2 regions of the Rhodoferax sp. LS1P39 genome follow, and region 2 is predicted to be linked to the other one. Evidence: riboswitches for the same ligand, from Rfam matches in the RefSeq annotation. Region 2 holds a riboswitch; the other holds the start of a gene.
What was found. A riboswitch is a leader RNA that binds a small molecule or an ion and turns the genes downstream of it on or off. The one in region 2 is predicted to bind glycine.
Positions count from the first base shown of each region.

Region 1 (3,203 bases), on a different contig from region 2:
GCATGGCACTACCCACCATCGCCGCCACCATGTCGGCGGTGACGGCAGACAGCGTCAGCCCCAGATGGCCGTGGCCGGTGTTGTAGAACACGCCGGGCCGCTTGCCGGGGCCCACGCGCGGCATCAGATTGGGCATCATGGGGCGCAGCCCGGCCCAGGGCACCACGCTCTCGGTGCGCACGCCGGGGAAGCACTGCTGCACCCATTCCACCAGCGGGCGGATGCGGTCGGCCCGAATGTCGCGGTTGTAGCCGTTGAATTCGGCCGTGCCCGCCACCCGAAAGCGCCCCCGCCCCAGGCGGCTGCTGACCAGCTTGGTTTCGTCGTCCAGCAAACTCACCATGGGGGCCGATGCCTGGCTGTGCGCGTCGTCCAGGTTCACGGTGATGGAATAGCCCTTGACCGGGTAGATGTTGACCCTGTCCCCCAGCTGGGCGGCAATGTCGCGGCTGGCCGTGCCCGCGCAAACCACCACGCCGTCGAACACGCTGGTGTGGGTGTGGTCGCCGTCTTGCGCGGTGATGGTCACGGTCTTGCCATCGCTCTTGACCGTCTGGATCGCATGGCCGTAGCGGGTTTGCACGCCCAGGCGCTCGGCAGCAGCGGCGATGCCGGTGCTGAACTTGTGGATGTCGCCGGTGGTGTCGCTCTCGGTGAAATAGCCGCCGTAGTAGTCGCCCGCCAGCGTGGGCTCGATGGCGCGCATCTCCTGCGGGGTGACGGCGCGGCGGTCCAACCCGCCCTGGGCCAGCAGCTTGGAGACCTTGCCCGCGTGCTCGAAGTTGCCCTTGTCGCGGTAGATGTGCAGGATGCCTTCACGCTGGTGGTCAAAGTCCAGGCCCTCTTCGGCGGCCCAGGCATTGAGGTGCTGGCGCGCGGCCATCGCCAGGCGGGTGGTTTCGATGGTGTTTTTCTCGTACTGCGGGATGGCGGCGATGAACTCGGCAAACCAGGCCATCTTGTGCCAGCTGGGCTTGGGGTTGACCAGCAGCGGCGCATCGCTGCGCAGCATCCACTTCACGCCCTTGAGCACGGTAGACCAGTGGTTCCACACCTCGGCATTGGACACCGAAAACTGCCCGCCATTGGCAAACGAGGTTTCCATGGCGGCGTAGCGGTGTTTTTCGAACAAGGTGACGGCGTAACCGCGTTTGGCCAAGGCGTAGGCCGTGGTGACACCCGTGATACCACCGCCGATAACGGCAAAATTTTTCATGATGAGACTTCCAAAACGTCAACAGGGGGATAGCAACAAACGTGCGCAGCTATCGCCCCCTCTGTTTTGGACCTGAGAGATTCGCGGCTGGCGTGTTACCAGTCGCTTGCTCCTGCGGTGAGCCGGGTGACGAAACCCAACTGCTCTTCAGATGTGTGTGGTGTGGATACCGGTCCTTTTGCCTGAAAGTTTCCGGGGCGGTTGCTCCTTCGGCGCTGATTTCCTGAACGAATTCAGGGGGGAGCAGTCTCTCCCGGTATCGACTTGGATTATCGCACTGGTATCACAGCACCTTCACCGCACGGCCAATAAACTGGATCGGGCCGGTGGGTCTATCGATGGGCGAGCCGTTCACTGGCTCCAGGGTCAGCTCAAACAACTGGTTGGGTTGCAGCGGCGGCAGCTTGTCCAGCGGGATGGTGATGGTCTGCCCCGGCTTGACCAGGCCCAGCGACACCGGGCCCTTCCAGTCCTCGCCCTTGGTCCAGAACTGCAGGGATTTTTCGGCGGGCACCGCTACCGGGCCCAGGGCCGTAAGGCTGAGTTGCCGGGAGTCGCTGGCCTGGATGACCCAGCCCGGTGCCTTGTCTTGCGGCGCGACCAGCACCACCATGTACTGCGGCCCGGTGGGTAGCACGCCCTGGCGGGTCACCAGCACCGAGGCCAGGATGGCGGCAGTGGCAAAACCCGCACCGGCCAAGCCGCGCCACAGGCCCAGGCGGTCCCACCACGGTGGCGGTGCGGGTGGCATAGCAGCGCGGCGCGGTGCCTCGGCGTGGGCCACGCTGCGGTCTATGCGCTGCCACAGCTCGGCAGACGGCTCCACCGGCTCGGCCAGGGCGGCCAGCGGCAGCAACTGCTCTTGCCAGCGCTGCACGGCGGCCTGCAGGGCGGCATCGGTGGGCAGGCGCTGCTCCACCATGCGGCGGCGGTTAGCAGAGAGCGTGCCCAGCACGTATTCGGCGGCCAACTCGTCTGGCGATAGATTGTTTGGTTGCGTGCTCATGCCATGCACTCCCGCAGGCTGCCCATGCTGCGTTTGATCCAGGCCTTGACGGTGCCCAGGGGCGTTTGGGTGCGCTCGGCAATTTCGCCGTGCGAGCAGCCGTCCACATAGGCGTACAGGATGCAGTTGCGCCGGGCGGGCTCCAGCCGGGCCAGGCAGTCGTTGAGCTTGCCCAGGCTGACGCGCAGATCAAACGCATCAGCGATCTCGGCATGGGCTTGCAGGGAATGCTGGGCATCCAGGGCCTCGGCGGTTTCTTCGTCCACCGGCACCTCGCGCGCGCCGTTGCGCACCGCGTTGAGCGCCAGGTTGCGCACCACGCTGTAGATCCAGCCCCGCCCCGAGCCGCGCTGGGCATCGAAGCTGGCGGCCTGGGTCCAGATGTTCATGAAGGCATCGTGCACCACGTCCTCGGCTTGCTGGCGCTGGCGCACGATACGCAGGGCCACGCCCAGCAGGTGGCGGCTGTCTTGCCGGTAGATGTCCTGCAGGGCTTGGCGCTCGCCACGGGCGCAACCCACCAGGGCGCGCTCGTAGTCAAAATCATCGGGGGCAGTCGTCAAGGGCGTTCCATCGAGAGAATGTATGTCTCTCGATGGTAGTCGCCAAACTTAGGCGGCTTTCCAGAAGATGTAGTCGGCCTGGTACTTGACGATTTCCTTGGCACCCTTGTTGGCCGGGCTGCACAGCGTGGCCGGGGCGACACCGCCCATGGTGGCCACGCGCTGGATGTGGGTCACACCGGCCATGGCACCCATGCCCATGGCGGGGTTGGCCTTGACCAGCTGGTAGGGGATATTGCCTGCGCCTGCGGGGGCCACGGCGAGCTGGGTGGCGGTGAGCTTGGAGCCGTCCATGGATTCCCAGGTGGCGGGCGGGCCGTAGTACTTGCCCACCTGTTTGCCGCTGCGGTCGTTCAGGGCGGCGTTGGGGCCCACAAAGACCCACTCGGTCATGCCGGGGGCGTTGGCCTTGTCGCGG
Region 1 is NZ_JBWMAV010000016.1:88,150-91,352, forward strand. It holds gene AC097O_RS20870 (D-amino acid dehydrogenase) at 1-1,216, opposite strand, end outside; glycine riboswitch at 1,377-1,482, opposite strand; gene AC097O_RS20875 (anti-sigma factor) at 1,500-2,222, opposite strand; gene AC097O_RS20880 (sigma-70 family RNA polymerase sigma factor) at 2,219-2,785, opposite strand; gene AC097O_RS20885 (DUF3455 domain-containing protein) at 2,834-3,203, opposite strand, start outside.
Region 1: linked by a shared signal. The riboswitch ahead of AC097O_RS20870 (D-amino acid dehydrogenase) and the one ahead of gcvT (glycine cleavage system aminomethyltransferase GcvT) in region 2 are both predicted to bind glycine.

Region 2 (3,203 bases):
GCATCGGTGCCCAGCATGCCGGGCATGTTGATGTCCATGGTGCAGTAGGTGAAGGTCTGGGCGTTGGCCAGCGTCAGCGCTTCGTCGCCACTGGCGGCCTCCACCAGGGTCCAGCCGGGCCGCTTGGCCTGTACCAGGGTGCGGATCATCATGCGCGAAACCCGGCTATCGTCTACGATCAAAAGCACGGTTGCAGGGGAGGTAGTGGTCATTTGGGGCGGGCCTCTGTTGGGCGTGTGAAAGATTGTCGCTGAAGTCGCTTGTCTGTGTCAGGATGTTACCTATCGATTCCCTATGGCACGGTCCTGGCGTGTAAAAATTAATTTCATTTCGCCCCACCAACCACCTCCACGCCATGCTCGACCTTCTTGTTACCCACGCCACCTTGCCCGATGGCCGCACCGGCATGTCGATTGCCGTCCAGAATGGCCGCATCACCGAAGTCAGCCCCGGCCTTGCCGCCCCGGCCCACCACACCGTCGATGCCCAGGGCCTGCTGGTGAGCCCTCCGTTCGTCGACGCGCACTTTCACATGGATGCCACGCTCAGCTACGGCCTGCCGCGCGTCAACCAGAGCGGCACCCTGCTCGAAGGCATCGCGCTGTGGGGAGAACTCAAACCCGACCTCACCCAGGAAGCCCTGGTGCAGCGCGCCCTGGCGTACTGCGACTGGGCGGTGGGCAAGGGCCTGCTGGCCATCCGCAGCCACGTCGATATTTGCGACCCGCGCCTGCTGGCGGTAGAGGCGCTGCTGGAAGTCAAGCACCAGGTCGCCCCCTACCTGGATTTGCAACTGGTGGCCTTTCCGCAAGACGGAGCGCTGCGCGACCCGCAGGGCATGGACAAGCTGCAGCGCGCACTCGACATGGGCGTGGACGTGGTGGGCGGCATCCCCCACTTCGAGCGCACCATGGCGGATGGGGCCTTGAGCGTCAAACTGCTGTGCGAGCTGGCTGCCGAGCGGGGCCTGCTGGTGGACATGCACTGCGACGAGTCCGACGACCCGATGTCGCGCCACATCGAAACCCTCACCTATGAAACCCAGCGCCTGGGCCTGCAGGGCCGCGTCACCGGCTCGCACCTCACCTCCATGCACAGCATGGACAACTACTTTGTGAGCAAACTGCTGCCGCTGATGGCCGAAGCGCAGGTCAACGTGGTGAGCAACCCGCTGATCAACATCACCCTGCAAGGCCGGGGCGACACCTACCCCAAGCGGCGCGGCATGACCCGCGTGCCCGAAATGCTGGCCCACGGCCTGACCGTCGCCTTTGGCCAGGACTGCGTGATGGACCCCTGGTACAGCCTGGGGAGTGGCGACATGCTGGAAGTGGCCAGCATGGGCCTGCACGTGGCCCAGATGACCAGCCAGGCCGCCATGCGCCAATGCTTCGAGGCCGTGACCACCAGCCCCGCAAAGATCCTGCAGCTCGACGGCTACGGCCTGGCGCCCGGCTGCTGGGCCGACTTTGTGCTGCTGCAAGCGCAAGACCCGGTAGAAGCCATCCGCCTGCGCGCCACCCGGCTGCAGGTCTACAAGCGCGGCAAGCTGCTGGCGCAGACCCCGGCGGCCACCGCCCGCCTGCAACTACCCGGACGACCTGCCCAGACCGACTGGCTGCTGCGCAAGGCGGGCTGAGGTTGCTATTGTTTAAGTAGCTTGTCACGCTGATGCAATAAGCGCTAGCGGCACTTTTTACTTAAATATCTGCCGCCTGCGTGGGCTTGGTTAGAATCCATGCCGTCAGGAGAGAGTTCTTATCTGGAGAACCGCCGAAGGCGCAGGACCCCGCTACGTGGGTCTGAACGCTCAGGCAAAAGGACTGACAAACGTTTTTCATCGAACGTCACCCCCCTGGAGAGAAATCCGCCACTGAGCGGATTCACCGAAGGCGCAACCCGCAGTCGGCTTGGCACCACCGCCCAAGCCCACCCGGCGAATCGCTCAGGTAAAGCGGACAGCGGGGACCACACATGGCCACAATGGCCATGATTTTTTGTGTGTCCCCACCTTTCATTTTGAAAGAACGCCATGTCCGACCTGCAGCTCACCCCTTTGAACGCCTTGCACCTGGAATTGGGTGCGCGCATGGTCCCGTTTGCGGGCTACAGCATGCCGGTGCAATACCCTGCAGGTTTGATGGCCGAGCACCACCACACCCGCACGGCGGCTGGCCTGTTCGACGTGTCGCACATGGGCCAGTTGCGCCTGGTCGGCCCCGACGCGGCAGCCGCGTTTGAAACCCTGATTCCTGTCGATGTGATCGACCTGCCCGTGGGCAAGCAACGCTATGGCCTGCTGCTGAACGACGACGGCGGCATCCTCGACGATTTGATGTTCTTCAAGCGTGCCGACGACATCTTCGTCATCGTCAACGGTGCCTGCAAAGTCGCCGATATTGCCCACATCCAGGCAAAAATCGGCCAGCGCTGCCAGGTGATCCCCCAGCCCGAGCTGGCGCTGCTGGCGCTGCAAGGCCCGCAAGCCGTCACAGCCCTGGCGCGCCTGGCTCCTGGCGTGGAAAAACTGGTGTTCATGACCGGCGGCCATTTCGATGTGGCGGGCATTCCCTGCTTTTTGACGCGCAGCGGCTATACCGGCGAAGACGGGTTTGAAATCTCCGTCCACAGCAGCCAGGCCGAGGCCTTGGCCCGCGCGCTGCTGGCCCAGCCCGAAGTCAAGCCCATCGGCCTGGGTGCCCGCAATTCGCTGCGCCTGGAAGCCGGGCTGTGCTTGTACGGCAACGACCTGGATACCACCACCAACCCGGTGGAAGCGGGCCTGAACTGGGCCATCCAGAAAGTGCGGCGTACCGGTGGTGCGCGGGCGGGCGAATTCCCTGGTGCTACCAAAATACTAGCTGCCCTCGCCGATGGAATAAGCACGGAAGGCAGAAAACGTGTTGGACTCGTGGCCCTGGAGCGCATCCCCGTTCGCGAGCACACCGCCTTGCAGGACACGGCGGGCAACCCGATTGGCGAGGTCACCAGCGGCCTGCTGGGCCCCACGGTAGACAAGCCGATTGCCATGGCCTACGTGGCCCCGGAATTCAGTGCCATTGGCACCCGCATCAACGCCGTCGTGCGAGGCAAAATCGTACCGATGGAAGTGACTTCCATGCCCTTCACCCCCAACCGCTATTTCCGCGGCTAAATCCATTTTTTACAGGAGCAACCCCATGAGCATCCACTACACCGAAGAC
Region 2 is NZ_JBWMAV010000004.1:263,105-266,307, reverse strand. It holds gene AC097O_RS09840 (response regulator) at 1-212, opposite strand, end outside; gene AC097O_RS09835 (amidohydrolase family protein) at 356-1,639, shown strand; glycine riboswitch at 1,736-1,836, shown strand; glycine riboswitch at 1,846-1,972, shown strand; gene gcvT (glycine cleavage system aminomethyltransferase GcvT) at 2,033-3,154, shown strand; gene gcvH (glycine cleavage system protein GcvH) at 3,180-3,203, shown strand, end outside.